DNA from 4 places in the Ethanoligenens sp. genome. Region 1 is predicted to be linked to each of the others. Evidence: riboswitches for the same ligand, from Rfam matches in the RefSeq annotation. Region 1 holds a riboswitch; each other region holds the start of a gene.
What was found. Region 1 has a riboswitch for cobalamin ahead of ABF463_RS04465 (energy-coupling factor ABC transporter permease). Riboswitches for the same ligand answer to the same signal wherever they lie in the genome.

Region 1 (7,086 bases):
GGCGTATTCAAAATCCGCCGTCGTATGGATCACGCGTTTAACGATGGGCTCGTGCAGAGGCGGAAACACACGCCCCCCCAGCATTTCCGTAATGATTTCAAAGCTTTTCTTCTCAATGTCAGCCGGATTGTGTATTTTGATTTCGTCCAACAATTGTATCGGTTCCCCCTCCCGTTAGAGTTGCCGCGTTACCGAACACTTTTCTTGCCTGACCGATTGTAAGGGGAATCGATTCGGTTTTCAGGATGCCGTCGCGCTCCAGAATCTCCGTAAGATGTGCCACGCGGGGCAAGCGCAGCCCGATTTTCCGGATATTTTCTTTTTGGCCGAAAACTTCGGAAGTGGTCCCATATGTCAGAATTTTACCGGAATCCATCAGATAGACGCGGTCTGAAAGGAGCGGCACCATATCGGCGTCATGCGAAGCAAAAATCAAAGTGATATGCAGTTCCTTATTGATTGTATTGAGCAGACGAATCAGATTGCTGACGCCATGCGGATCAAGTGCGGCCGTGGGCTCGTCCAGCACAAGAACCTCCGGTTTCATCGCCAGCACACTTGCGAGTGCTACCCGTTTTTTCTCACCGCCGCTTAAATTATTCGGGCTTTTAGAGCCGTAGCCTGCAATGCCTGCGACGTCCAGCGCCCAATCCACCGCTTTCTCCAATTCTTTGCCGGTGATGTGCATGTTCATCAAACCGTACGCCACCTCTTGACGAACGGAAGAATTGAACAGCTGATCATCTGAATCCTGAAAAACCATACCCACTTTTGACCGGATTTGAAACAGATTCTTTTTTTCCACCGGCAGCCCATCAATCGAAACTGTGCCCGACGTGGCCTGTAGCAGGCCGTTTAACAGTTGAAACAACGTGGATTTTCCTGCGCCGTTTGGTCCGAGAACTGCAACCCGTTCGCCCTTTTCAATTTGCAGGCTTACATTTTCCAGCGCCTGATGCCCATCCGCATAGACATAACTAACATTTTTTACATCCACAAGAGCCATCTTTTTCACCTCCGTTCATATCCCTTTAAAAATGGAAAATTGTATTGACCATGTGGGCACTTCAGCACCTGCGGCCCGAGAACGGTTTGACATTGTTCTCTTTTTAAAGGGATAACAGGATCAAACCAAATAGTTCACCAGCAGAACGGCGACGGGAACTGTCATCATCACCGCGCCCTTGCGGATATCCGCGGAAGAAATCGAAGAATTGAAATAAGGCGTGGGCGGATTTTCTTCGCTGTAACCGCGTGCCAACATGGCATTGTAGATCTTGATGCTGCGGTCAAACGCTTTCACCATCACATATCCAGCGACAGCCCCAGTATTGCGTATCCTGTCCATCCATGATATTTGGCAGGTCGTCCGGCTCACTTGAGCCCTGCTCATATTGTGTGCGGTTTCTTCAAGGACGAATACGTAGCGAGCCATCAATTCGGCGATATCCACCATGATGTCCGGTATTTTAATCGACCGCAGCGTTTCAAGAATCTCCGCCATCGGCGTGCTGAAAGAGAGCAGGCTGGCCATTGTCACAGCCGCCATAATCCGCAGCATCATCAAAAAACCAAGTGCAAGCCCTTCGCGGTAAACGACCAGAGAAAATGGATACTCCAGAATCGTCCAAAGCGGATGGTTTCCGTTGGTGAACATGACACTTAGAAAAACCAGCCACGCGATGCTAAAGGGCATAAGCAGCCGATGAACAAGGGGGTGCCAGGAAAGTTTAAGCGTGCTGTATGCCGCCAGAGCGGCGAGCCAGAGTCCGAGCGCCAGATACCAATGGCGGACGATGGCGGCAATGATGGTCAGAAGCAAAAAAAATACTGTTTTTAACCGCCCGTCAAGCCGGTTTAGGGGTGTATCACGGCTGTCAAGCGATTTAAAAAAACCGAGTTCCATTCTTACACTTCCTGCTTCTCAGGCTCATTGTCGGTGTCATCTGTATCGTTCTCCCTGTTTTTGCCGAACAACTTCTCCCAATGATGCCCTACGATCAGGCCCGCAAAGAAATTGGCAACAGAAAAAGCGCCCACCTGCGCATCACCAGGCAGTTCCGCGAACGGATGGTGATCGGAACTTGCCATGGTATTGACCTTGTCATCCGTGCCGCCGGCCTCTGAACCGTGAGCCGCCATGTACTTTCCGGAAATGAAAATAAAGATAAGTATAACGAACATAACCGACAGCAAAACCTTTGTGAAGCCGTCAAATAACTGGATCTTGTTTTTAGACTGCGATTTCTCACGCGTTTGCACTGTTTTTCGCTCCTTTCAGTTTTACATTGTCCTTCAAAACGTGGGGGAGCAAATCCGGGCGCCGTCCGACCATGGCCTGTAACACGACAGCCGTAAAGGCGGCTTCTGCAATGGCCAGCGGCAGTTGGGTCGGGCCATAGCCCATAAAGAAAATCATCCATTGCTTTACCAGCGGAACGTGGCCGTGCAGGTCAATGGCCAGTTCCAGCGCACTGGCCAGATAAGTGATAAGATCACCTACAAAACCTGCCAGAGCCGCCGCCAGCCAGATCGGCGCACGGAACCGGCGGAAGAGCGCCCAAATCAGATAACCCGAAAGAGTGCCTGCCACCCCCATGGACATGGTGTTCGCACCAATGGTTGTGATGCCTCCGTGCCCGAGAAAAATCGCCTGAAAAAACAATACAATCGCAGAAACCAAGATGGTAGCGAAAGGCCCGATGACGATGGAGGCCAACGGCGTGCCACAGGGATGTGAACATGATCCCGTGACCGGAACAGGCAGATGCATGGCGGAAATGACAAATACCGCTACGCCCGTCATGGCGATCAAAGGCTTATAATAAGGATCATCCTTGACTCTTTTTCTGATTTGCAAAATGGCCGGCGCAAGCAATGCCGCCGTGGCTGCATAATATATGATGCTGGACTGTGGGGACAGAATACCGTCTTCAATATGCATTTTTATCTTTCCTCTTAATCTGTTTTCGTTACTTTGGTCTTGTATGAAAAACACTGAAAACTCACAAAAAACACCTCTTAACATAAATGCTAAGAGGTGTTCCTATACCGTGACCTGTTCATCACTGTACCCCCTCTATCGCTCGTAGATTTTATGGTACAAAAAACAGGCAGTTCTTCTGACTCAGCATCATCGTCCGCTCAACCTTCCCGGGATAACCCAGTGGTGTATTTGAGTGGACTCAGCATTACAGCGGCGGGACCGCGTGGGATTTTCACCCAACTTATCTTTTCACCGGAACGATGGAAACCATCCTCCGGCACCTGTTTTTTATGCGTTATTTTATTGTGTTTTGGATTTTATTTGGCTTTTATTCAGTATACTACAAACCTTGCCGAAAGGAAAGACGATGTTTCGGTTTTTGGGAAATTTAGGGAAGCTCTGATAGTGTCATGCATTTTTCAGTTGCAGCCAGCTACGCTGCGGTGCAATTTGCAAAGAACGCACGCATAAATTCCAGTGGAGGGAGATATCCGTCTATCAAAGCAGGTTGCGCCGATGAAGGATATCGTGGATCCTTGCCATTTGGCAGTCCGTTTCGTACATGAAAAATCCTCCCATTAGTAGGTAGACAAGCTACTTAACCAACAGAAGAATTTGTAGATTGGGATGGATTTATTCGTAACTATGATACCCTACGCCCATTTAAAACAAGAAAATTGGTCGCTATGGACACCCATAAACAAATTCCGTATAGATAAGCCTTTTAAGAGATATGCAGCTGCAACCGCAGTTTGTCTGCAATCATGGCGATAAATTCCGAATTGGTAGGCTTGCCGCGGCTATTGTGAATAGTGTAACCAAAATATGAATTGAGGATATCCACATCTCCACGATCCCACGCAACCTCAATGGCGTGCCGAATGGCCCGCTCCACGCGTGACGATGTCGTCCCATATTTTTTAGCGACGGATGGGTAAAGCTGCTTGGTAATGGAATTTATAATATCTATATTATGGATTGCCATCATAATTGCCTCGCGCAAATAATGATATCCCTTGATGTGCGCCGGCACACCGATTTGATGAAAAATCTTAGTAACAATGATCTCAACGTCCTGTGTGGAGTCATACATCATCTCTACCTGCTTGGCAGGCGACCCCTGAAACTCTTTTTTTCCTCCGGCCAATTGATTAATCCGCTCAGCCAACAAGTCGTGATCAAACGGCATTGGGAAAAAATAATCCGCGCCTGCCTCCATTACCTGCGCACTGATCGCACCATTGTTATCCGTGGACATGACAATCATAACGGGTTTGGATGCAAGATTCATTCTCTGTATGGCTGTCAACACACCAATCGCATCAATACGCGTCATAAAGGCATTCATCAGAACCACTTCCGGCGCCTCTCCCTGTAAACTGTCAAGAACCTCCTGTCCATCCTTTGCAACTGTTACAACATCCATGCCATAAGTACGCAACGTTGCGGCACAAACCTGCCCCATCTCTGCGCTGTTATCTGCAACCAATACTTTCAATTTCTTATCCATTCTGACGGTTCCCCCCTAAATAATATAGTTATAAAATACCATTAAATTCCATATTTTTCAAGTCCTTTATGCGTGTTTTTTGAAATTTTTGGAAATTTTCCTCTTTTCTATACACTCATTTGCTACTTGGGAGGGGAGAATAGGCAATATCGAAACGCCTTTGTTTGTTCATCGCAGCCACTCAGAAACGTGTAAACAGTACAATTCGTGTCATAAATACACTTATTTCGTCGTATTCCCCCATAAAGGCTCGACTTTTGCTGCCAAATCAATCATACACCTTTTCACTGCCGCACTTCAAGCGTTTGCGCCGTTTGCATCATGTTTTCCGCAAAAATCGCATACCCTTTTTCCGGATTGTTCACAAACACATGCGTGACCGCGCCTACAAACATACCGTCCTGTAGGAGCGGGCTGCCGCTCATTCCCTGCACGATTCCCCCTGTGCGGGCTATGAGTGCCGGATCAGTTACACGCACCACCATGTTGTGTTCAGCACTGCTGCTGCCATACCTTACCTGTTCAATTTGTACCGCATATGCACGCGGGCCCGATGTATCCAGTGTGGCAAGCAAAACTGCCTTGCCTGTATGCACCTGCTGACGCATGGCCACTGGGTATTTTTTGCCCGCACGTTGCTGCGTGAGAACGCCATAGACCCCAGTATTGCCATTGATAAGCAAGCTGCCCAGACGTGCATCGGCTAAGGTACCCACCAATTCCCCGGTTCTGCCTTTTGTACCTTTTTCCACACCGGTGATGGTGCTGCCTACCGCTTCACCTTCCAACAACGGCAGCATCTTGCCTGTGTCCACATCACACACAGCGTGACCCAGTCCACCATAAACACCGCTCTTCGGGTCATAATACGTGATGGTTCCTATACCCGCTGTGCTGTCGCGTACCCAAAGCCCCGCCTTATACTGGCCATCTGCCACGCTCCGCAGCGGTTTCAGTCGTGTTTGAAAAGCGACGCCGTTCCGACGCATGCTCAGCGTGCAGTCCACACCATCGGATTTTGCAAAGCGGTCAGCCACCTCATTATTCGAATTCACGGTTTTTCCATTGATGGCAATCAAGATATCACCCTTACGGATACCCGCTGCGGATGCCGGAGACTCTTTTCCAGCAGCCGTATCCACATCGGCCACACCTATAACCATCACGCCCTCGGTATATAGTTTAATTCCGAACGGCTCCCCGTCCGGCGTCACCTCACATGTGGGAACCACCTGAACCTGCACCTTTTTCACTTCGATCAGGCCCAGCAATCGAATATCGGTGGTATACGACGCGCCTGTCTGGAGAGAACGGTCGGTGCTAACCGCCCCACCTTGCTGGGCAGAAAGCGGCAGACCGGCAAATTGAAGCCGCTGCCCTTGTCGTACCTGCAATGTACCCGGAATTTCTCTGGCAAACAAAATACCGCAAAACAATATGGAAAACATCACCATGCCGATTGGTACAACAGCCGCACGCAAAAATTTCTTCATCCGACATCCCTACCCATTCTTCATCATTAAAATACAAAACCATCGTTTTTAATCTTTCCGCAATGAAGACGGATATCAGATGCAATATCTGCACCTGCTGGGAAAGGCACTCTAAAGTGTTTACATTTGCCCGCCGGAATGATACTATAGTCTTGGCGGTGGTTAGGCCTCATTTCAAATAGAAAATCGACGGATTTTCGAGACAGGCTACTGGTTTGCACGGCAAAACGCACAGGAATATTTACCGTATGCCCTGCATTCCAGCCAAAACAGGCTTGACTTTCACCACTAAAATGAGGCCCCATATAGCCAGACTTTCATTTTTTTACAAGGCGGTGTTATGACTTGAAGGTTGCTGTTATTGGCTCCCGCCAGGCGGGGGAAGAAACGTACGACATGATTCTCCGGCAATTGCCCAGAGGTTGCTCGCAGATCATCACCGGAGGTGCGCACGGGGTGGACACACTGGCTAAACGGGCCGCCGCGGAACTGGGTGTAAAACACACCTGCATCCGTCCCCGCTACCAACGCTACGGGCGTTCAGCCCCTCTCGTGCGCAATATCGACATTGTAGAAAAAGCAGATTGTGTTCTCGCGTTTTGGGACGGTCAGTCAAAAGGGACTCGCCATGCGCTCGGTTGTTGTATCAAATTGGGAAAGCCATTTAAAATCTTTTTGATCAATCACCACCCCATCCATATGCCAAACTACCTGCAGCATTGATACTGCAAACACCACAATAAATACCACAATTGCAAAACGGGCAAGACTATTTACAGTCCTGCCCGTTTTTCTCGTTTTTTAGGTTGTTGCCGGGCAAACTAAGGCATGGAAATCTCCGAGATTGATTGCGCAATTTCCATACCCGCTTTTTCGCGCGCAATATCAGCAAAGCTCAGCATCCCTACCAGTTTGCCGTTATCCACAACCGGAAGCCGGCGCACCTGTTCCGCCGACATCAGGTGTATGGCATTGCTCACCGGGTCCTGCGGCCGCACAGACACTGCCCCATGAGAGCAGATGTCTGAAACTTTCAGTGTATCCGCATCTTTCTTTTCTGACACACAGCGTAACACGATGTCACGGTCGGTCAACAT
Region 2 (8,082 bases), on a different contig from region 1:
TGCAAAGCATAGTTCCCGTCAGTCGATTTTCCGCTTGTACTGCGTTTAAATGCATGGGACAGGAAAGTACTTGCGTACCTTTGCCATTGTCCGGCAGAAAATCGCCGTGGCTCTTTATGCATACTCCATGGAGTCAGTTGCTCTTCGGAGTTCTTTTTCATCATAAAGGAGGGTGCCGCACTTGTCAAGCCATACAAAATGTAAAAAAATTACAGATGTATTGTAACGCTGTTTACAGTCCATGTTGACTGTGTTATAATGAAATGTAAATGTTTGTACGGCAAACGGCATTTTTATTCTATCAATACGGAAGGGTGAGGTGGCATGGCTACGAAAAAAAGTGAGCCGGGCGAAACGTTCTTGGAATATAAAGGAAAACCGCTGGTGCGCAGCGGCGATACGTTGTATTATGGGAACATCTATGATAAATATGTCATTATGATGCAGATTAAAAATCGCACAAAAATTAAGGATGTAGACGCGGCAGGGACCATACAGGTGCAGTTGCTTTCTACCGATAATGATGTGCGTGTACGTGACCGCGTAATCAAAAAAACTGAAAAAGAGGGCTTGTACAACGCCCTAGATATTGGCAGCATCTGGCTGGAGCGCGCATTGAACGAAATGTGAACGCATTGCGTAAAAAAATAAAAAACAAGGGCAGACAACGAAACCGTTGTCTGCCCTTGTTTTTTTAGAAGCTCCCCATTAAGCAGAGCACGCACAGATGGCCGAGATGGATTTTTTGAAAAGCCAAAAGTATCTGCTTGCAGTATCGTGTCCCCAATCGAACCCGTGGTCCTTTATGCAAAAGAGTCGACCGTCGGGTTTCCCTCAAAGTTAATGCCATGCGTGACGGCGGAAAAATCGCCGCCGCCTTCCCGGCAGAATTGTTCGACAAGAGGGAAAACTGTATTGAATTTTTTGCGGGCAATGTCAAACAATTCGTATGCGGTATGTTCTAGTGCCTCATTGCCGGGTTCGTGCAGCGCTCGCTTTTCGTTGGCGTAGTCAATTTCCTTACCGGGCTCCACTGGATGGATAAGCGCAAAAATGGCCGGATGGCTTTCCTGTGTCAGACGCTTTGCAAATGTGACAGCGCGCCGCTTGAAGCCGCGCGGACTGTAGAAAAAACTGTAGACCAGTTTCATGCTTAAAAAGGCGTGTGAAATCGCGCGAATGGGAAAAGCTTGCTTAAACCGGCTCTCAAACAGACTTTGATACATCTCGCATACCAAATTTAATTCCGGGATGCGTTGGAAGTGGCTGATGACTGAAAAATCCTGAATCGTCATGTTGCGGAATCGTTTAAGAAACAAGACGTCCAGCGTGGTTTCAATTTGCCGGTGCAGATAATTGTTGCTTGCTTTGGGCAAGACCGTTTTAAAATATCGTTGCAAGCCATAAACATATGGGTGGAACGTGCTGTCCAATATATAGTGCGACAGGAAGCCATAAAAATAGGAGAGTAGGATATTTTTTTCTTTTCCTTTCGCTTTTTTACAGCAGTCCGCCATAAAAGCAAAATTTTTCTCCATGTCCTGTTCGTGCATCAAACTGCCGATTCGGCTGAGCAGTCGCCAATGCATATGGACGGGTGGGGAAAAGAACAAAAAGTCCGGTCCTTGTGAACCCCATACATACACATTTGCGCATTGCATGTCGTGGATGAGTGGTGGTACGACCATTTCGCTGAACAGATAATGCGTAATGATTGCGGGCATTGGGTAATTCCCCTTTCGCCAGTACGGGCGGCACCGGATTGGTGATGGACGGCGTATGTATCCGATAATCATACGGAAAAAGTGTGGACTTTTACATACGCGCCTTGTCTATTTTACCCCGAAAAAAGCAAATACGCAAGAATCATGCGGAGAAAACCAGAACGGCATTTCCAATAGAAATGCCGTTCTGGTTGAAATTGCGTTTTGTTTAAGAAGAAGCGTCAGTGTTTCCGGCGGCGTGTAAACAGTAAAATAGCAGTTGCGGCCAAAGAGATGGCGACAATACCCCCCACCGGTTCGCTGTCGCCGGTATATGGATTGGCCACGCTGGTTCCGTTGGTTACGGTACTTGTAGTAGAGGATGCGGTGGCGCTGGAGGAATCCGCCGAGGCAACAGGCCCAGAGGCCGACGTAGATGTGTTAGAAGATGAAGAGGACGGCGTCTGTGATTGGGCATCACGGAGGTCGTAGAGCGTGTTCTGATTTGCCTCAAACCGCTGATAGGCAGTCAAGGCATCCAATGCTTGCTGTGTGGCGATGGTATCCACTTCCCCACTTGCATCATGGGAGAATCCGCCGCCCTGCACGGAGAATGAGAGTAGGTTGGAAAGTGGGGATTTTCCATTTTTGACGAACTGTGTGCTGGTTGCAGGGTCGATGCCAAGAGAGGAGAGCGCAATGATGACCTGCGAAGTGCTTTCGGATGCCTCTGTAGATGCACCGCCGGGAATAAACCCGCCGTCGGCCTGCTCGTTGGCCGCCAAATAAGCGAGTCCCTTGTTGATTGTATCTTGCACGCCGGTGATTTTACTGGCATAGGGCGCAAGAGCAGTTAGCACCATGGAGGTGATGTCCACATCGCCGGAGAGCCCTGCTGCCAGCGAAAAGCTGCCGTCTGTGTTTTGGGCGGAAAGGATGGAGGTAACCAGCGCCGTTTTGCTCACCGCAGCGTTTGCAGGCGGCGTGTAGTCCGCGCTGGACAGCGCAAGCAGGGTAAAGATATATCCGTTTAGGCCGGTCAGGCCGACGTTGGTCTGTTTATAAAGATTATCCACCAGATTGATGCCGTTGATATTGGTGGGGTCGGCGCCTGCCGCGCGCAGAACCAAAATGTATTTTGCAAAATTTAATGCCTTAAACGTATCAATATTTTCAGCAATGGCAGACGTGGTTTCCGACAGATAGGTAGAGGGAATGGGATATCCCGCGCGTGCCAGCGCAAAGGCTGTCCAGTCGGAAGTGTCGTCTTTCAGCGCATCAGCAGCGCTTTTGGACGCGCTGGCGACGGCGGCGCTTGTGACTGTTGAAACATTACCGCCTGAGGAGCTCTGGCTGGAAGAACTGCTGGAGGAGGAGCTCTGGCTGGAAGAACTGCTGGAGGAAGACGAGGCGGACACCGTGACGCTGCCGCTCATGCGAACCAGTGCGGGAGCCTGCCCGCTGCGGTCTTTTTTGACCTGATAAGCATAACTGCCCGCGTTGGCAGGTGCGGTAAAGGTTGCGTTTCCGGAAGTGTCCGTTGTTTTGGATGTTCCGTTAAAGGTAACGGTGGCATCTGCAACGGGAACCGTCGAAGTAGTGGGGTTCCATTGGGCATCATACGTTGTTTTTTGGGCGGTCAGAGTCACCGTGAACGGATTTGAGGCGGATGGGGTGCTGGGAGAGACGGTGACTATTGGATACAGCGTGTCTGAAGCGGTAAAGGCGATGATAATGTTGTCGCCATTTGCTGGTTGGAGGGAACTGACACCCAGCTGCGCGTATGCGCCGTTTTGATAGATGCTCCAATAAGTGGAATAGTCGGCGGCCTGTGTATCTGACCCGATGGTAGCAATGTATTTCCCATATTGCGAATCGGACAGTTGATACGAGATATTATTTTGATTCAGCGCTTTCTCAAGCGCGGTTTGCAATGTTTCTCCCGCTGTGAGAGGGACATCTTCGTTCAGCACCGTCTGGCTGGAACCCTCAACACACAGGTGAAACGTGTTTTGTGCATCTGCTGCCGCTGACAGACCGGGAATACTGACAAACAGCAACGCGAAAGCGCAGCAGACAGAAATCCAGCCTTGGAATACTTTTTTCATCAAACCACTCCTCTTTTTTGTCTTCTGTGGTAGGGGGCAAACAAAAACGGCCCTTTTTCTTATAAGAAAAAAGACCGTAACGAAAAACGGGTAAATCCCAATATTGCCGTTTTTACGTCTGTCCTCTCCCTCCGAAAGGATCACATCGTACTTTGCAGGCAGGTTTTCTGGCTTGGCATCGTCCTGTTTTTCCCCTTCCCGATCTTGTTGACCAGTGGTCTAAGAATCCGCATGGATTCTCATGGAAAAACAGTCCGCCTCACAGCAGCGGGGGCTGCACCGGTTTTGAACCGGTTTCCCTATTATCGCGGTAAATAGCCGCGCACCTGTAAAGAGATTGATTCTATTGTAGACGAATTTGCATATAACGTCAAGTAAAATCAGCCGTCTACTGGCCGTTGATCGGCGCAAAGCGTAATCAGCCAAATCTGTGGGGCGGCGCAGATGCGTACCGGCGGCCCGACTGTGCCAATGCCATTTGAGATGATAATGGTGGTGTCGGCATCTTTGACCACGCCGGTGAGATATTTCAACTTGTAATGCGTGTGTCCAAAATAGCTTGGCGCCCATTTTCCCAACACGCTCACTTGACCGCCGTGCGTGTGCCCGCAGAGCATGAGGTCAATGAGGTTGAACGGCAGTTGTTCAGCATAGTCCGGGTGATGAGAAACAAGCACCATAAAGTCATCCGGGCGGGTTTCAGCGAGCATGGGGGAAAGATCCTGCTCGGCGGTGGTGAGATCTCCCACGCCACCCACACGGATGCGCGCGCCGTCCTTCTCCAGCCAATACCCTTTGTTGTCCAGTGAGCAAATGCCTGCCTGCGCCATACATTCTTGGGATAAAGCCGCATTGGTTTTGCGGTCGTGATTGCCAAGCACACCGTAAACACCAAGCGGCGCGGTAAGGGCGGCGGCTTCACGAAAGAAATTGGGAATATGCGCCTGACTGTGGCTCACATAATCTCCGCCGAGCAGAATCACATCGGCGCGCAGACTGTTGGTGAGTGCCACTAGTTCTTTGACGCGCTTGAGAGGAAAGCTTCTGCTATGGTGGATATCGGATAGGAACGCAATGGTTGTGCCGTCAAATGCGGCGGGCAGATCGTGAGACACCAGTCGATATTTTCGTAGGGTAATATTTTCCACTCTGGTCACGTTCCAGCCTCCAGCTGTTCAATTGCGCCGCGCAAAAAACGCGGCGGCGGTCGTTTGCTTTTCATTATATCATACTACGCGGGATGTGGCATGACCAAGCACATAAAAATCGTATGAATTTTTCTGGTAAGCATAGAAATATGAGGTGCATAGATATTAGTGAATGCAAAAAAGGGGCTGTTGCTCAACTTTCGTTTTACAACAGTCCCTTTTAAAAAATGATAGTAACGCTTTGGTAAAGCAGATTATATTTTGAAAAGCAGATCCGTGTAGACCGGCACAGGCCAGATGTCGGCGGGCACGATGGGCTCCAACGTATCGATGTCTTCACGCAGGGTTTCCATCGCCGAAACAACCTTTTCACGATAGGCCAGCGCGGAATCGAAGTTGTCTTCCAGGTTGCCGGCAGCTTCCGTAGCGCCTTTGAGGGCTTCGGCTTTGGCAGTGATGGATTTGGCCAGGCCCAGCACTTTTTCCAGATAAGTGACGTTGCCTTTTACATCCACACCGGCTGCTTTAAAGGAAGCAATAGAATCCGAAAGGGTTTTGGCATATTTAAACGCCGCAGGCACGAGTTGACGGAACGTGATATCCACCAGCGTGAGCGCCTCAATATTGATGATTTTCGAATAATTTTCCAGAAGGATCTCGTAACGAGAATCGATCTCTTTGCCGACCAACACGCCGTGTTTCTCGAAGACTGCGCGGTTTTTCTCTACAAGGAACGCCTTGATGGCAAGCACAGTGTTCTTGATGTTCGGCAGACCGCGTTTTTCCGCTTCGGCGACCCATTCATCCGAATAGCCGTTGCCGTTGAAAATAACGCGTTTGTGTGCTTTGAAGATCTCGCTGGCAAGTGCAAGCGCATCTTTCTCGATGTTTTTGGAACCTTCCAGTTTGTCGGCAATCTGGCTGAGAGCCTCGGCCACAATCGTGTTGAGGATGAAAGCCGGGCCGGCAATGTTGGCATAAGAACCACACATACGGAACTCAAACTTGTTGCCGGTGAACGCAAACGGCGAGGTGCGGTTGCGGTCGGTTTTGTCTTCGGTGATGACCGGCAGGGAAGTGACGGCCAAATTGGTCGTTTTGGCATCCGGGGAGGTGAAGGTTTTTCCATCTTCCACCGCACCGATCAAGCCTTCAAGTTCTTCACCAACAAAAATGGAGATGATGGCGGGAGGTGCCTCGTTGGCGCCCAGACGGTGGTCATTGCCGGCACTCGCAACAGAGAGGCGGAGCAGATCGGCATATTCGTCCACCGCTTTGATGACGGCGGCGAGGAAGATGACGAACTGCGGGTTTTTGCCCGGGTCATCGGTCGGGTCTAAGAGGTTCTCACCTTCATCGGTAGAAAGCGACCAGTTGATGTGCTTACCGTTGCCGTTGACGCCCGCGAACGGTTTTTCATGAATCAACGCAGCGAGTCCGTGCTGCTCAGCAATCTTTTGGAGCAGTTCAAGCACCAGTTGGTTGTGGTCGACCGCCACGTTGGCCGGGTCAAAAATCAACGCGATTTCATGCTGCGCGGGGGCAACTTCATTGTGCTTGGTTTTGGAAGTGATGCCCAGTTCCCAAAGCTGTTTATCCAGATCGTGCATGAACTCAACCACTTTGGTGCGCAGGGTGCCGAAATATTGGTCGTCAAGTTCCTGGCCTTTCGGCGGTTGTGCGCCGAACAGGGTGCGGCCGGTCAGAATCAAGTCAAGGCGCTGGTTGTACAGGTCACGGTTGACAATGAAGTATTCCTGTTCCGGACCGACGGTGGAGGTCACTTTTTTCACGCCGTCTTTACCGAAAGCGGCAAGCACGCGGCGGGCTTGTTTGTCCAGCGCTTCGTTGGCACGGAGCAACGGGGCTTTTTTATCAAGAATTTCACCCGTGTAAGAAAAGAAAGCGGTGGGTATGTAGAGGGAGCCTTCTTTTACAAAAACGGGGGAAGTGGTATCCCAAGCGGTGTAGCCGCGGGCCGCGGCAGTCTCACGCAGGCCGCCCGACGGGAAAGAAGAAGCATCCGGCTCGCCTTTGATGAGCTCTTTGCCAGAGAAAGACAGAATGACCTTGCCATCGCCGGTTGGGGAGATGAACGAGTCGTGTTTCTCGGCGGTGAGGCCAGTCATCGGCAGGAACCAATGGGTGAAGTGAGTGGCACCCAAATCAACCGCCCATTCTTTGATGGCGGCGGCTACTTCATCGGCAATGGTCGCATCCAGCGGGGCACCCAGTTCGATGGTCTTTTTCAAGCTCTTATACGTAGCCTTGGACAAGCGCGTTTTTGCCACGGCATCACTGAAGACATATTTTCCAAAAATATCGGCGGGGGTCTGTACTTTCTCGTTTCCCAATTTCAATTCCTCCTTAAATGTTGGAACATACAAATAAAAATAAAAGCGTGCGCAGCTAATAAGCCACGAAACGCCCTTGTTCCGTATTGAACTTTTAAAAGTTTAACATACAAGAGCGGGCAATGCAAGGGGGTTCTTGCCCACATTCACTTGAAAAAAGATGAAAATAAAGCGGAAACCTTGCCAATTTGCTCTTTACGGCAGCAGGCGGCCGGTGTCGCGCGGAAACAAGGATGCTTCGCGCACATTTTTTAGTTCCATTAATTTCATGACTAGACGCTCCAGCCCGATACCAAGCCCCCCATGCGGCGGCATTCCATATTTGTGGATCATGAGATAGGACGAGAAATCCTCCGGATCAAGCCCCATGCGGCGCATTTTGGCGATCTGCTCATTGTAATCGTGAATACGCTGTCCGCCGGTCGTGATCTCCAACCCGCGAAACAGCAGGTCAAAACTCAAGGCAAACCGCTCATCCGTGGGATCATCCTTTGCATAAAACGGGCGTTTGGCCGCCGGAAAATGCGTGATAAACACAAAATCACTGCCGAATTCTTTTTTGGCGTAGTCACACAGCGCAACTTCGTCATCCGGTTCCAAATCCCATTTGCCGGGCTTGCGGCCCAGTTTTTCAATGATCTCGCGTGCCTGCATGAATGTGACGGTCGGAATTTTATCGATGACGGGTATCTGAACCTTCCACATCGCCAGCTCTTCTGGGCAGTGTTCCGCCACATAAGCGAACAAATGCGTGAGCATGGCGGTTTCT
Region 3 (8,082 bases), on a different contig from region 1:
CTTCATAATTGCATTCATCTTCAAGGGCATTTTCCAACATGGATTGGAAGATTTCTTTCTGCTGTGCGGCCGGCATGGGGATGTCGGTTTTAAACACCGCATCAACAAATTCAGCATGACTCTCTTTGATATCGCGTGTATAATAGAGCGCATTATAAATGTTGGCACAGCGGTCATCAAAGGACGGGAACATAAAGCCAATTTCCGGTGCCGATACGAGCCAGTCCTCCTTGCAGTTGTGAAATTCATTTTCAACAACATAGTAGCCCAAAGCGGGTTTCGTGGGTTTAATCGGGCAGATGCTGCACAAAATGTATGAAAATACATCTGAGGAAGCATCATCTTGTTGGTTGCTATCTTTCGAGCGGTAGGGAACGTCATATATATCATGTGTTAACAGAATCAGATAGTTGCCTTCTATAGAGATCACTTGTATAACATTCTGAAAAAAGGTCTGTACGGCGTCCTCATCCTTTAGGGATGAATTTTTAAGCTTCATCAGTAACTGATGCTCGGCGCCATCCACGACCTGCTGCGTCTCGAATGAGATGTCAATCAGATTTTTTTCAAGGGTGCCAGATAACGTCCGTTTGATAATAGACAGGAATCTTTCGGACTCCTCCTGTGACATCGAAAGAAGTGACTGATCGAACTGCGAAACAATTTCGCGTTGGTCGTTTACAAAGCATCCGCGTATGTGCGTAATATTGCTCGTTTCCTGTCGGAAGCGGCGGCGAATTTCTGCGACTTCTTTTTCGTTCATAATAGCCTCTTCTAATATAGTATATGGTTTTAGCGGTTCCATAAATCAGCATGTTCATCCGGGGTTTTCCGCTGGAATCCATAGTATAACACATGTCGGGATGGACTTCAAAGATGTCAGTAGAAGAGCAGAATGGAATAACAAAAAGGGCGTTTCAAAAGACCCGTCGGACAGAGGCGTAGGTTTTCCAATCTGACTGAAAATAACTGGATTTGAGTTGCACTACAGCCCCGCACTCCGATTACGCAAGCAAAAGCCCGCTGGCCAGCGTCCCGTTTTCGGGCACTGGGCAGCGGGCTTTTGTCTGTTATTTGTAACACCGTCTTAGAGCACATACACCGACAATCGTCATGCAATAAGCCGTTATTTGACGGCAAGGCGCATGCGATAGCCGAATCGAATGGGATATCGTTTGGTTCCCATTGCTTGGCGCACTTTTTTCTCAAAAGTATCGTAAAAGGATTGTGCTTCTTCCACACCGGCCTCCAGTAAAGACTGCAAATCCCCTTGGCTCCATGCCAGACCGATAAAGCGCTCCGCGTCGGTCTCTTCTGTTTGGGAAAACAACACCTCACGTACATAACGAAATTTTCCGCTCTTTTTCAAGTTTTCGAGATGTTTGTTTTTATCCCAATGCTTATACCGATCTTTCGTTTTATGGTTCTCTGCGTGCATCCGATGTAACACATCAAACAACTCTTCGTACGCTTTCTCCGCCTCCCAGTGACAGACTGGCGGCCAATCGCAATCAAAGGCGGAAAAAATACCGCCGGTTTTTAAAACCCTTGCGATTTCCGGAATGGTTTTATCGGGGTCCATCCAATGAAAGGATTGGGAACAAGTCACCAAATCCGCACTGTCATCCGGCAAACCGGTCTGGTCAGAGAACGCATGGATATACCGAATAGAAGAGTCACTTGCCGTGCGGTTTTGTGCAATGGAGAGCATCGCATCACTGGGCTCGACCCCTATAATATTGGCCGCGTATCCCGACCATCCGGCTGTAGATAACCCGGTTCCACAGCCAATATCGACCAGGACGGACGGCTGATGTCCGAGGTATTGCAGGAGGATGGAACGAACCTCCAAGGGTAAAGCCGGGCGCACCTGATCGTAAAAATCAGCAAATTTCGAAAAACGATCCGCATTCTGATGTGCGATTTCCAAAGTTAACAGATCCTCTCTGGTTTGTTTTCCTTTATTATAGTTGGAATGTGGTAAAAGTCAACGGCATAGATAAAATGCCCCGGTATGTGAACCGCACCGCAGAATCATAGCACTGTTGAAATTTTTGTGGTTATAATAGTATCATAAACCAATTGACATTTTGCTGAAAGGGCATATGATATAGGTAACAACTAAATACAGCAATACGGTTGCATCAACCATGCATCAATAGGGAATACGGTGAAAAACCGTGACAGCCCCCGCTACTGTGAGAAGGACAAAGCCTCTTTTGCACCACTGGGAAACCGGGAAGGATGAGGCGGCGGATGAATTTAAGTCAGGAGACCTGCCGTATTGCGTAGATATAATGTCTTTCGGTGGGAAAGAATTATGTAGCGTCGAAATATCTCCACACACCAGCAAGCGTGTGGGATTAGGCATACATGACCAGACTGCCGGATACAGTCTGGTTTTTTCTGTGCACCGATGTAAAATAGGTTGTTGATAACGTGAAATCAAGCATGTATTTGTTAACGGAGTTGGAGAGTAAAAATGATGCCATATTTTGATCAGGAACCACTTGTGATTGGTGATTTGGTAATAAAGACCCCTGTTGTGCAGGGCGGGATGGGTGTGGGCGTTTCCCTTGCAGGGCTGGCCTCCGCTGTGGCAAACGAAGGCGGGCTGGGTGTCCTTTCTGCGGCGGCGGTCGGCATGGTGCACAAAGCCGGCTTTAGTGTACAAGATAATATTGCCGCGGTAAAAGAAGAAATCCGCCGTGCCCGAGGAAAAACCCAAGGGGCTCTGGGCATCAATATTATGGTGGCACTTAGTGATTTCGGGGAAATGGTAAAGGCCTCCATCGAAGAAGGAATCGACGTTATTTTTGCAGGGGCAGGGCTGCCGCTCAATTTGCCTTCGTATATACGGGAAGGATGTAAAACCAAATTGGTGCCGATCATCTCGTCTGCGCGTGCTGCAAAAGTCCTTACCAGACGCTGGCAGGAAAAATATGCGTATACGCCGGATGCGTTTGTGGTTGAAGGCCCTATGGCTGGCGGTCACTTGGGATTTCATCGGGATCAAATCGACAATCCGGCGTATCGGTTGGAAAATTTACTGCAGGAAGTTCTGCAAGCCATTCATCCGATTGAAATGCATGTGGAGCACAAGATTCCAGTTATCGCGGCAGGCGGGATTTTCAGCGGGGCGGACATCAAACGGTTCTTCCATTTAGGCGCATCCGCTGTGCAAATGGGTACGCGGTTCGTCGCTACAGATGAATGTGATGCAGACATCGCTTTTAAACAAGCCTATGTAAATTGTAAAAAAGAAGATATCGGGATTATTCAAAGCCCGGTTGGAATGCCTGGACGCGCCATTATCAATAGCTTTCTCCGTGATGCCGAGCAAGGAAAGAAGCACCCGGCGGATTGCCCGTTTCATTGTATCGTAACCTGCAAGCAGCAGCAAAGCCCGTACTGTATTTTCAAAGCGCTCATCAGTGCGTGCAGAGGTAAATTGGCCAACGGCTTTGCTTTCGTTGGGGCCAATGGATACAAAGTAAACGAGATCGTATCAGTCAAAAAATTGTTTGAAACACTATCGCAGGAGTACCGGCAAGCTACCGTGCTGCAGGAGAAAGAGACGGTTACGGCCACGATCGTCCCGTGAAAGGGCGATCAAGCGTGAATCAATTTGCCGCTGTGATTTGCAACGGGAAACAGGGTATTTTTTTGCGGTCGCTTGTGGGGGGGTTAACGTTCAGCCGCGGTTATTTTGTTTGGCTATTTTCTCAGACAAGTCGTTTAAATACACCCAGCGGTCCATTTTGGCGTTGAGCTCTGTTTCAAGCGCTTTCTTTTTTGCAATCAGTTCAGGCAATATGACATAGTTGCTCGCTTCTTTGAGGATTTCAAGATCTGCCGCTGCAATTTGTTTCTCCAATTTAGCGATTATATCGTCGATCTGGTCATATTCACGCTGCTCGTTGAATGAAAATTTCAACTTGGCGGGATGGCTGGGTCGATTTGTCTTTGACTGATTGGCTGCTATTTTCGGTTTCTTGGGCGGATCTGATTCTTTAATTGCCATATAATCTGAAAAACCGCCTACATAATCACGGATGTGACCGTCCTGTTCAAAGGCAAAAATGTGTTCCACAACTTTATCAAGAAAATAGCGGTCATGTGAAACAACGATTACTGCGCCTGAAAAATCCTGCAAATAGTTTTCCAGAATGGTAAGGGTCTCAATGTCTAAGTCGTTTGTAGGTTCATCGAAAAGCAAAACATTTGGCGCCTGCATGAGAATCCCGAGCAGATATAATCTGCGGCGTTCGCCTCCTGAGAGTTTGCCGATGGGCGCATACTGTGAATCAGATGTAAATAGAAATTTCTCAAGCATCTGGGATGCGGTCAGCGTGCCTTCCGGCATTACGACCTCGGCGGATATGTCCTTGATATAGTCTATTGACCGCATATTCAAGTCCATTTCCTCACACTCCTGTGAGAAATAGCCGATTCGCACGGTTTCGCCTATGGTGACCAGACCGCTGTCGGCAGCGATCTTTCCGGTTATGATTTTTAAAAATGTGGATTTTCCGCAACCGTTTGCGCCAACGATTCCAATGCGGTCGTCGCGCAGCAGATTATATGAAAAATCGCGTATCAGCTGACGGCTGCCATAGTGCTTGGAGATGTTGCTGATCTCAATGATTTTTTTACCGAGTCTTGCACTCATGGAATTCATTTTCAATTTTTGCTGCTCAAGGTCAACGGTTTGCTCATTGAGTGCTTCAAAGCGTTCTACGCGGAAACGCTGTTTGGTACCGCGTGCGCGCGGACCTCGCTGAATCCATGCCAGCTCCTTTTTGAGCAGGCTCTGCCGTTTCCGTTCACTTGCAACCGCCATGTCTTCCCGTTCTACTTTCAGTTGCAGGTACTTGGTGTAGTTTGCATGATAGGTATATAAATTTCCTTTTTGTAGTTCAACAATCTGGTTTGTAACGCGGTCAAGGAAGTACCGGTCATGTGTCACCATCAATATTGCGCCGGTATAGCGCGCAAGATAGCGCTCAAGCCAATCGACCATATCGTTGTCCATGTGGTTGGTTGGTTCATCCAGAATCAGTATTTCCACGGGCGTCACCAGTGCGCTTGCCAGAGACACGCGCTTTTTCTGTCCGCCGGACAGTTGACTGACCAGCCCGTCGAAATTGGTGATACCCAGCTTTGTCAGAATGGCTTTGCATTCATATTCTTTTGATTCACGCTGTTGTTCGGAGATACCCCGCAGCACCTGGCTTAATACAGTGACACCGTCCTCAAAAATCGGGTTTTGTGGCAGATAGCCTATGCGCACGTTGCCGGGTTTGGTAATGGTTCCGCTGTCCGGCATTTCTAATCCCGCGATGATTTTGAGCAAGGTGGATTTTCCCGTGCCGTTTGTTCCGATTACGCCGATTTTATCCCCGGTGTTGATGCCGAACGTAACATTGTTTAATATTATTTTTTCACTATAGCTCTTGCTTATTTTTTCCGCAGTTAACAGCAGCACAATTTTATCCTTTCGCTTTGCGGCGATTGATCGCGTGATCTGTCGCGCAGAAATAAATGGTCGTAGCCGATCGTGTCCAGAAGCTGGGTTCCAGTTTTGAGCAGCTTACTTTTTAAAGCACGACGGTGATAACCAGTGGATTTTGTTTGGTCGAACCCGCTTGGTCGCTAAAGACGAGTATAACATATACGTTACGGAAAAGAAATATACAACATTGACAGGGGAAATCTGGTTTGCTATGATACTGTTTGCATAGTTAAATAGAAATATAGAAACTGAATCTGTTTATATCGGACCAATTGATCGGATTTTATAATTCTATTGCATCATTAGAAATGACGGTGAAAACCAACAATTAAGAAGCGCACACAAATGGAGATGGATACATTTTGGCTTTCATTACGGTACTTACGCAGGTCTTGATGGTGTTTGCGCTGATGGCCGTGGGAGTGCTTTCCAATCGGCTGCATTTTTTGCATGATGACGCTGCACGGGATATTACGAAGATATTAATTTATTTTGTTTCGCCCTGTGTGATTTTGCGGGCGTTTGACCAGCCGTTTTCCCGTGCGCGCGCATCCGGACTTTTGGTGTCGTTCGGCGGTGTGATGGCCCTTTTTGTGCTGTCGATTATAGCCGCACGGCTGATTTTCCGTCCTCGGATGATACCGGATGCGGACCGCAGGCGGGTGTTGGAATTTGGCACCGTATATTCAAACGCGGGTTTTATGGGTGTGCCGCTATTACAAGCTGTAATGGGTGCACAAGGGATTTTTTATGGTACACCCTATCTGGCGGTATTCAATCTGTTCTGCTGGACACATGGGTCTTCTCTCTACGAAGGGAAACCTGATAGAAAGACGGCTTGGAAAATTCTGTGCAACCCGAACATCATTGCGATTGCGGCCGGACTCGCCATGTTTTTGTGTGCGGTGCGGCTGCCATCGCTCGTCTCTATGGGCATTGGATATCTTTATAATCTCAACACCCCCCTGTCGATGATTGTCATTGGAAATAGCCTTGCAAGGCTTCACCCGCGCACATTGCTTGCGGATAGAAGTATTTGGCCGGGTGTTCTCATGCGCAATCTTTCCATTCCTCTTGCGGCGTTCGTAGTGTTTCGAGTCACCGGCTTGCCGCGAGCAGTGTGGATGCCGACTATCCTGCTCTCGGCTTGTCCGGTCGCCGGCTATTGTGTGCTGTTTGCCGGCGTGCACGGTAAAGATACAGCGTTTCCTACCAGGATGATGGCCCTCTCCACGTTGCTTTCAGTGGTAACCATTCCACTTGTGGTGGGCCTTGCGGCGCTGTGACGATGCCGAACAGGCGATAGTGCCTTTATCATCTTTAAAACGGTTTTTGAGCGATGGCAATGTTATTTGACGAAATTCGACAATTTATTCGGGTAGCTATCGTCACTTTACATGTGGATATTCTTCTGGAGAAACTATATAATTTTCATAGGTGAATCTAAATAAAAATGACACGGCTGCCAACGCATGGTCTGATGAACATGCGCTATTGGAGTGCAGACTCATGCAAAGACTGGATAGTCAGGTTGCCGTGCAAAAAGCCATGGCGTCTTGCTGTGGCTTTTTGTTTTACCGGATTTTATTTAAAGGAATGGGATCCAATCAGATGTATTGCAGGATGAAATGTGCGGCGTGCCTTGAACAGAGTGGCTCTATCAGGGGAAAGCACAATACAGGAGACTGATGCAGCTTTCAGACAGCAATCATCATGCGAGAATCAACCGATAAGATAAGCAAATAAGGAGAGTTCGTTGTGAAAAAAGAAAAGAAAAGAACCATTTCCCAAAAAATCACTCAATCCATCATCTTCATTGCTTTATTAAGCAGCATCGTCGTCGGTCTGGTAGGAATTATCAGCTTGGCAGTTGTCGACAACGTATCCCATCAAATGTATAAGCAGAATATTATTCCGCTGACACCCTTATACAAGGCGTCTACCGACTTATCTGCAGTGCGGGTCAATTTAAGAACGCTTTTACTAAATACGGGCGATCAAAGCGATACGATCAGGGATCTCAATGCTGCGTTTACGGACATGGAACAGCAATTTGAGAATTACAGTAATAATATATCCTCAGCAAATGAAATGGAGAATTACAACCAAATCAAAAAATGCCTCTCCGAATATTCAACCATAATCAATCAGTTTGAAAAATTTATAGCTGCGGGTGATAAGACACAGGCGCAAGCGTTGATTACAAATGCTGTTACAATCGTAAACGACATGGATCGGGCTTCAACGAATGCGTTTAGTATTAACGTGAACCAGGCAGACAGTCGCTATGAGTCACAGACGGTTCTTTTTTACATTGTCATAGCGGGCATACTGGCGGTGATTGGGGTGTTTGTTTTTCTCGCTACGCGAGCAGGCAAACGTGTTGCCCGTTTTATCAGCGAGCCGATTCAAAAAGTGGTACAAGCGGCCATTTCCATCTCAAAAGGTGATTTAAAAGTAGATATAGATATTTCCACGGGCGATGAGACGGAAATTTTGGCCGATGCATTCAAAAAAATTGCCGAGTCGCTTCGCCATCTGGAGGCGGATGTGCAACGCTTGATTTC
Region 4 (8,082 bases), on a different contig from region 1:
CTCGCCTCCTTTTTGGCTTTTGCAGAAAAACAACAACCGGAAGCCATTCGCCACTTGCTCAACATCATGGGGTTGGAAGACACCGCTGCTTTCCGCGATGTGTTGAACCGTCTGTTTGGTGAAAAAGAGAAAATTACCAACGAAGAATTCCAGAAATTTTCCGGTTTGGCGATCCATGCGAAAAACATAGCCAATTGTACGACAGTGCCATCTCAGGACGACCTGTACAATATGTACGTACAGAGCTTCTCTTAAATTAAGCAGTATCTCATTTTACAGTTATTAAAGAACAGCAGAGGCACAAGCGACTTTGTTTAGGTTGCTTGTGCCTCTGCTGTTCTGCTTAGTGGAAGATAGGCCGCCTGTTTTCTCATGTTACGGCAATAGTCTGTTTGATGTCAAGCAGATATCGGGTTACGCCTCGTTATCTAAAATACCACTGCGAAAGCACCAGTGGCGAAAGCCTTCATTTTCGGCCTTTTCCTGCAAAAAGCGCCGCAGTAGGCCTTCCAAGAAGGAACCCAATTCCGTAAAAGGCACGTCGGTGCGCCAGAGACGGGCAAATGCGCCGTGCATCCCCGGCTCACCGCCAAGGCAGATATCCGCTGCCTCCACCATGCCGTCGTCACGTTTGATTTTTTTGCCAATCAGCCCGATGGATCCGACCCAAGGGTTCGCGCAGCTGTTCATGCAGCCGGAAACATGTATATCCAACGCTCCAACCTCCTGCAATGCATCCTGCCCGAGCGCTTCGTCCAGATAGTGCACCAGTTCCAATGCGCGCGCTTTGGTGTCAATGCGTGCAAACGCGCAAAACGTATTGCCTGCGCAAGCCGTCAGTCCCCTGAGGAATGGGGACGGCGCAGGAGAAAGCTCGTGGAGCAGCGGCTCGGCAAGTAACGCGTCCAGCTTCGCGTGCGGCACATTGGGCAATAGAATATTCTGTGCAGGCGTCAGCCGCAGTTCCCCATTGCCATATTCCTCTGCAAGCCGTGCCAACCCGTCTGCTTGCTTCAGCGTCAGCCGACCGGCCGGTACATGCAGTCCCACATAAACCAGACCGTCCGTTTTCTGCGGATGTACACCGATGTGGTCGTGATGGCAACCCACTTCGGTCCATTCCGAGCCGGCCGGGTGCGCCGCATATGGCAAACGTGCCGCCACGGCAGAACGAAAAGCATCCATCCCCATTGCATCCAGTAAAAATTTCAGACGGGAGCGGCCGCGTTTTTCGCGGTCGCCCTTTTCACGATAGACGGCGATGATGGCAAGACAGGCGTCCTTTGCCTCGTCCGGGCGCACGAACATGTCCAGAGACACGGCCCGCGCCGTACCCCACGCGCCGAGCGCGCCGCCCACCCAAACATTGAAGCCCACGACCCCGTCTTTTTCCGCAGGCATCAGCGCGATGTCGTTGATCTCGCCGTGGGTGCAGTCGCATCGGCAGCCCGAAACGGTGATGTTAAATTTACGCGGTAGATTGGCTGCTGACCAATTGCCGATGATTGCGGCATTCAGTTCTTCCACCAATGGGCGGGTATCCAGTACCTCGGAAGCGTCTAGCCCCGCAGCCGGGCATGTCGTGATGTTCCGAACGTTATCAAATCCGGTTTGCAGCGTGGTCATCCCCGCTTGTTTTAATCGGGTCAGCACTGACGTTACCGCGTCGGCCCGAATCCAACGCAGCTGCACTTGCTGCCTTGTGGTTAGATCAAGCACATCGCGGCCGAATTCATCGGTAATCTCAGCCAGCACACGCATCTGCGCGGCAGAAAAACCGCCCGCTTTAAGGATGCCGCCCGGCACCCGGACGCGCACCATAAAAAAACCTGGTGTTTTGGGCCGCACAAAAACACCGGCATATTTCAGCGCCTGCACATCGTGCTGCGCGATATTTTCCCATCCGGTCTCCTGATAATGGGCGATAAGTGCATCAATTTTGGCAAAACTCAGTTCGGCTTTGTAAGATTCAAGTGGTGTCGGCATAGCAGTTCCCCCGGTCGTCGTGGATTTGGATGTGCCCAATCAGCGGATGTACCACGGAATGGCGCATTCGGATTTATCATAGCACGCAAAGGTGGACCTGTCCAGCATGTTTCCCCAAACGGTCAATACTTACATGGCAGGTGAAAATATTATGCTTTGCGTTGTGGATGCAACACAAAGGGTTTGTGAAAGCTGTTATAATAAAGAAAATACAAAGCGCAGACCTTAGAAATGCGTATAAATTGCATGTTGTCCTCACAGATGCGGAAAACTGAGTCGCCGAGAAATCAGTAAGACGTTTTTCGCAGAATACCGTTCGGTTTTTGTATAAGACCAAGCGGAGAGGTCCAAAATGATGGCGAGACACAGAAAGGAGGGCGGCCTCTATGAGTGCACCCTATTTAAAAAACATTGAACATCGGCAGGCGCTTTGCCTGCCCGAGTTGGTCGCGTATCAGTCCGACCAAATTATCAGTCGCACGCTCGCGCAGAACGATGCCGTGAGTATCACACTTTTTGCCTTTGACAAAGACGAGGAAATCAGCACACACGCCTCCGACGGCGACGCAATGGTGACAGTTTTGGATGGAACGGCACGTATCACCATTGCGGGGGTGGAGTACGTAGTGAGCAAGGGAGAAACCATTGTCATGCCCGCCGGCATCCCTCACGCGGTAAAAGCGGAGGAGCAGTTCAAAATGCTGCTTACGGTTGTATTCCCGCGTCAATAAAGCGGATACCGACTTATTAACGTCTAAAAAAGGAGCTCTTTATGAAAGCAAAATTGGATAGAAGTGGGTGTATCTCCTGCGGACTGTGCGCGCAGGTCTGCCCGGAGGTCTTTCGGATGGCGGAAGACGGCGTGGCGGAAGTCCATACGGAAGATGTGCCGGAAGCGGTGAAGGAATCTGCTATGGAGGCACGGGACGGCTGCCCGGTTTCGGTTATTACTGTGGAATAACATCCGCAAAGCATGTCAAGCGGCCGCCATTGTAAAAATGGCGGCCGCTTGATTTTTTTGTCTCAGGCCTTAATCGGAAAGAATTGGGCTCAGACAATCCCGCAGGATTACAACCTGCACATCGCCCTTTTCAAGATGAGTCATGAAGCCGTCACCTATATAAAGCCGACCCTGCGCAGCCAGTTTCGCGAAGAGATCAATGCCCAGCTGGATATTCTTCTCACTGCCGCCCATGGCACTGGCTGCCGCCCATGGCACTGGCTGCCGCCAGCCAGCGCACCTGCAAAACATCACAAATCCGCCAAATACATCAACTATCTCTGTGCGACACAGGAATCCGTTACATAAAGCAACTCGCATAAGATATAGGATGTGCCCTGCCTGCTTATTTTCTGCACTTTTCAGCCGCGCACACCATGTTTTGCAGGCTTGGAATTGTCTCTTCCATGCCACGTGTTTTCAGGCCGCAGTCTGGATTGATCCAAAGGCGTTGAATGTCCAACTTGGTAATCAGCCGTCGAATGATCTTCTCGAACTCTGCCTGATCAGGTACGCGGGGTGAGTGAATATCATACACCCCGGGACCGACCTCTGTTTTGAAACGGCTCTCTTTGAGTACATCCAACAGCGACAGATCGGACTTGGCCGATTCGAATGTAATTACATCCGCATCCATGTCGTCGATATCACGGATAATATCTTCAAACCGGCTGTAACACATGTGCGTATGGATCTGAGTCTCCGCTTTTACGGATGCGTGAACCAAACGAAACGCCGGAATGGCCCAGTCAAGGTACTGCGCGTGCCAGTCGCGCCGGCGCAAAGGCAGTTTTTCGCGCAGGGCAGCCTCGTCAATCTGGATGATACGGATGCCCGCCTGTTCCAGATCCTGCACCTCGGCTTTTATTGCCAATGCAATCTGGAACGCGATTTCCCGGCGTGGAAGATCTTCACGAGGAAACGACCAGTTCAGAATCGTAACCGGCCCGGTCAGCATCCCTTTCACCGGGCGGCTTGTCAGGCTCTGCGCATATGCAGTAGTGTCCACAGTCATGGGGGCGGACCGCCGCACATCTCCAAATATAATCGGTGGTTTCACGCAACGCGTGCCATAGGACTGCACCCAGGCGTTTTTTGTAAAGAGGAAACCGTCAAGCTTTTCGCCGAAATATTCCACCATATCGTTGCGTTCAAACTCACCGTGCACCAATACATCCAATCCGATTTTTTCCTGCAAGGCAATCACGTCCGCAATCTTCTTCCGGATTGCCGCATGGTATGTTTCTTCCGTGATACGTCCGGATTTAAAATCCCGGCGCAGGGTGCGCACCTCACTTGTTTGGGGGAAAGAACCGATGGTCGTGGTAGGCAGCAGCGGCAATTTCAGCGCCGCCTTTTGAACAGTCCGTCGTTCCTCAAAAGATGGATAGCGTGTAAAATCCTCGCCTTTCAGACGGGATACGGCCGCGCGTACATCGTCAAAACGGAAGGCTGCATCCTGTTTACGAGTTAGAATGGCGCGGTTGTGCAAAAAAGCCGGATTCGTTTCCCACGCCGAATCGTCAGACAACCGTCCCAGCTCTGCCAGTTCCATCAGCTTTTCTTCTGCGAACGCAAGGTGTTCGCGATAGGCATCCGGGATACCCGACTCGTTTTGAACGGTATACGGCACATGCAGTAGGGAGCAGGAGCTTCCCAACACCAACCGATCAGATTCCACCACGTGCGCAATTTGATGAATCAGTGACAGCGTCTGTTCATAGTGGTTGACCCAGATGTTCTTGCCGTTCACTACACCGGCGACCAGTATTTTGCCTTGGGGAAATCCATACTGCTCCAGCAGATGCAGATTCTCCACGCCCTCGATGAAATCCAGCCCTAGCGCGTCAAAATCCATATCAACCAGCATTGTATAACTGTCGCGCACGTCGCCAAAATACGTTTGCAGCAAAATACGCGGACGGTTCGGCATGGCAAGCAGGTCGTTGTAAAGGATGCGAAAGAGCGCGAGATCCTCTTCCGCGAGATCTGTCACAAGACAAGGCTCGTCAATCTGCACCCATTCTGCGCCCAACTCGGTCAGCCGCAAAAGAATCTCATGGAGAACAGGCAGAAGTTCCCCTGCAAGCACACGAAGAGATTTGCCCGAGCGGTTTTCAGCCAACCTTAGAAAGGTGAACGGTCCAATCAGCACCGGACGTGTCGGGATGGCAGCCGCTTTTGATTCCTCAAATTCCGCAAACGGCTTTTCCGAGCCACAGGAAAAACAGGTGTCGTCTTCAATTTCCGGCACAATATAATGATAATTGGTGTTGAACCATTTTTGCATGGGAAGCGCATGCACATCTCCGTGTGAGCCTTGGTAGCCCTTTGCCATAGCAAAATATGTGTCCAGCGCATCCAGCCCCAGATCCCGAAAACGTTTGGGCACCGCGCCAAACAGCACAGCCGTATCCAGCATGCTGTCGTAAAAAGAGAAGTCGTTAGACGGGATAAAATCCACACCCATATCGTGCTGCTTGCGCCACTGCCGCTTACGCAGTTCTGCCGCATTTTGCAGCAACTCCTGTTTCTCCAGTTCGCAGCGGAAATACGCTTCCGTCCATTTTTTGAGTTCCCTGCTCGCGCCAATGCGCGGGTAACCGATAACAGATGTTTTTTTCATTTTTTCCTCCAAATAATGTAGGAGAAAATAGACACAACCTTTTTGCATAAAAATTGTCCCTATCTCCAGTCCCAGAGATGAGAGCAAACAAATCCGGCAGGTCTCCTGGCTTCCTGCTGGGCCTAAAGCCCTGCAGCCGCGCCTTCCCACCCAAACGGCAGTGGCATTTGCGGCAGCCGACACAGGTTACAGTAGTGGGTGCTGTCCGGGATTTTCACCCGGTTCCCTATTCTCCTCCGGCACGGAGGCACCGAATTGTTTTCGCTTGGTCTTATTTTAAGCACGGAGATGCCTTAGTGTCAATATATTTTATCAATTTTGTCTGTTATACTGTACAACAAAAATACTATGCTTAAATATTCAAAAATCATATACCTGGTTATGTTTGATGCCGCTTTGGGGTGAAAAATCAAACGCCATAGACAACCCCGCATTACTGTCACGATATTCTCGTGACAGTGTTTCAAAGAATTTCTTCACAGAAAAAAGTAAAATGGATTTACAACCATCACCGTATCAAGACAAAATTGAAGGGTTTACCACCTGCTTTACACAGACAGTAAACCCTATCAACTGTTTGATGAAAAATCATCATTTACTTTTTGGGGTCAATTCATTTCAGCAAATGACTTTTATTGCTGATACTACTACTAAAATTTATGCGTTCAAATAGGTTTTGCCAAGCACATCGGCTGCAATCAACGCATCATAAAGCGCATCCGGTGTCACGTCGCCCAGCAAATTATGGATGGACTCACCCGGTGCGCACGCTTTTTCAGCCGCAATATGAACACGCTCGGCATCAGTAACGCCAATCTCGCCCAATGTAATAGGCAAACCAACTGAAATGCAAAAATGCACCACTTCTTCAATCTCATCCAAAGAGGCATTTTCAAGCAAAAGCTGTGCAATGGTACCGAATGCGACGATAGAACCATGCTGCGTTGCTTCACATTCCTCTAACGCAGTGAACCCGTTGTAAACCGAATGAGAAACAGCCAAACCGCCGTTGTCCGCTCCCACACCGCTCAAAAACGTGTTGGCTTCAATGATGCTCTCCACCGCAGGGGTAAGTAATCCATGTTCTACTGACTGCTTGGCTTTCAAGCCATCCCGCAACAATGTTTCATAGCAAAGCTCGCAGAGTGCCAAAGCGGATTTTGTGATACCGCCGTTTTCCAGACTGAGCGCGTTGCTGGCCACACAGGCGCGTGCTTCAAAGTAGGTACCCAGTGCGTCGCCCATGCCGGCCACCAAAAACTTAACCGGCGCTTTGGAAATGATCGAGGTGTCTACAATGACCACATCGGGGTTCTTCGGATAAAAAATGTATTTGTCAAACGAGCCATCGTCGTTGTAAATGACCGAAAGACCCGTACAAGGCGCATCGGTTGCCGCCACTGTCGGAATAATAACGACCGGCAATTTCTCATAATAGGCTGTCGCCTTTGCAGTGTCAATGGCACTACCGCCGCCCGCACCGCAAACGACATCAATCTTGTTCTCGCGTACAATCTTGCGCATCCGCTCGATCTCGCCATTGGAACTTACTCCGCCAAAAATCTCAAAAATGATTTTGTTGTCTTTGCCCTCAAAACTTTTTTCGATCAAAGGGCGTGCCTGCTTATGGGCACTGCGGCTGCAAACAAATAAAAAGGATTTGCCAAAGTCCTTCACATTGTCATAAGTCTCAAGTAATGCATCTTTCCCCTGAATATAATTGTGGGGTGCTCTGAATAATTTTAACACGCAATCATCTCCTTGCCCCACTATTTTATAACAGGGATGCTTTTTATTCAAGACATTTATGTTAAAAATTTATCGAACTTAATCGAATAAGAAGATTTCATGCCTTCCCAACGTTCAGCATAACACTTTACAGCTGCACTCGACCGGTTGCGGCGGACTGCATTGTCAGAACCCGTTCCAGCCATCGCTGTATGCTTCGGAAAATCTCTTCTTTGTTCTGCTCGTTATGCAGCGTGTGGAATGCACCGGGAATTTCTTGATATTCCACCCTGCCGCCGCTTCGCTCAGCAAACTCCTTGCTTGCAGTAGCTGACGTGACCGGATCTGCCCCTCCATGGATAATCAACGTCGGGAAAGCAATCTCGTGTGCATGGTGCAGTGCCCAGCGCCCTGCACAACTGGCCTGCCAAAACAGGCGTGTCGTCACAACCCCATGAATCAATGGGTCGGCCAAGTAAGAACGTGCGAATGCCGGGTCGTGACTGAGTCCCTCGGGATGCAGACCCGAGTCGAAGCGGTGGCGTGGGGAAAACAGTGCAATCACCCCCGCCACCGCCGCACGACGTACCGGATGCCCCACCATTTTTAACCATGGCGCCGAGGCCACCAAACCGGAAATATCCGGATTATGCCGCAATCCTTCATTCAGCACGATATTTCCGCCCATGCTGTGCCCATACAAAAACAAAGGCAGTCCCGAAAACCGCGCGCGTGCCAAATC

Region 2: another riboswitch for cobalamin. It lies ahead of ABF463_RS09395 (DUF4430 domain-containing protein); the one in region 1 lies ahead of ABF463_RS04465 (energy-coupling factor ABC transporter permease).
Region 3: another riboswitch for cobalamin. It lies ahead of ABF463_RS02340 (NAD(P)H-dependent flavin oxidoreductase); the one in region 1 lies ahead of ABF463_RS04465 (energy-coupling factor ABC transporter permease).
Region 4: another riboswitch for cobalamin. It lies ahead of metE (5-methyltetrahydropteroyltriglutamate--homocysteine S-methyltransferase); the one in region 1 lies ahead of ABF463_RS04465 (energy-coupling factor ABC transporter permease).

What each region holds. Positions count from the first base shown of each region.
Region 1 covers NZ_JBDNLG010000017.1:31,727-38,812, forward strand. Annotated here, with positions in the region: gene ABF463_RS04445 (precorrin-8X methylmutase) at 1-153, opposite strand, end outside; gene ABF463_RS04450 (energy-coupling factor ABC transporter ATP-binding protein) at 119-1,006, opposite strand; gene cbiQ (cobalt ECF transporter T component CbiQ) at 1,127-1,906, opposite strand; gene ABF463_RS04460 (hypothetical protein) at 1,909-2,262, opposite strand; gene ABF463_RS04465 (energy-coupling factor ABC transporter permease) at 2,249-2,944, opposite strand; cobalamin riboswitch at 3,095-3,286, opposite strand; gene spo0A (sporulation transcription factor Spo0A) at 3,711-4,496, opposite strand; gene spoIVB (SpoIVB peptidase) at 4,781-5,989, opposite strand; gene ABF463_RS04480 (hypothetical protein) at 6,016-6,294, opposite strand; gene ABF463_RS04485 (hypothetical protein) at 6,335-6,712, shown strand; gene ABF463_RS04490 (CBS domain-containing protein) at 6,811-7,086, opposite strand, start outside.
Region 2 covers NZ_JBDNLG010000056.1:3,055-11,136, forward strand. Annotated here, with positions in the region: gene ABF463_RS09385 (hypothetical protein) at 325-630, shown strand; gene ABF463_RS09390 (zinc dependent phospholipase C family protein) at 804-1,724, opposite strand; gene ABF463_RS09395 (DUF4430 domain-containing protein) at 1,946-3,811, opposite strand; cobalamin riboswitch at 3,951-4,156, opposite strand; gene ABF463_RS09400 (metallophosphoesterase) at 4,192-4,968, opposite strand; gene ABF463_RS09405 (glutamine synthetase III) at 5,214-7,313, opposite strand; gene aspS (aspartate--tRNA(Asn) ligase) at 7,509-8,082, opposite strand, start outside.
Region 3 covers NZ_JBDNLG010000008.1:42,011-50,092, forward strand. Annotated here, with positions in the region: gene ABF463_RS02330 (DUF4317 domain-containing protein) at 1-763, opposite strand, end outside; gene ABF463_RS02335 (class I SAM-dependent methyltransferase) at 1,127-1,930, opposite strand; cobalamin riboswitch at 2,120-2,299, shown strand; gene ABF463_RS02340 (NAD(P)H-dependent flavin oxidoreductase) at 2,483-3,604, shown strand; gene ABF463_RS02345 (ABC-F family ATP-binding cassette domain-containing protein) at 3,695-5,488, opposite strand; gene ABF463_RS02350 (AEC family transporter) at 5,878-6,801, shown strand; gene ABF463_RS02355 (MCP four helix bundle domain-containing protein) at 7,274-8,082, shown strand, end outside.
Region 4 covers NZ_JBDNLG010000028.1:19,838-27,919, forward strand. Annotated here, with positions in the region: gene ABF463_RS06150 (iron-containing alcohol dehydrogenase family protein) at 1-255, shown strand, start outside; gene cobG (precorrin-3B synthase) at 415-1,986, opposite strand; gene ABF463_RS06160 (cupin domain-containing protein) at 2,373-2,717, shown strand; gene ABF463_RS06165 (ferredoxin) at 2,759-2,947, shown strand; gene ABF463_RS06170 (hypothetical protein) at 3,017-3,238, opposite strand; gene metE (5-methyltetrahydropteroyltriglutamate--homocysteine S-methyltransferase) at 3,333-5,612, opposite strand; cobalamin riboswitch at 5,690-5,882, opposite strand; gene ABF463_RS06180 (glycerol dehydrogenase) at 6,270-7,361, opposite strand; gene ABF463_RS06185 (lysophospholipase) at 7,489-8,082, opposite strand, start outside.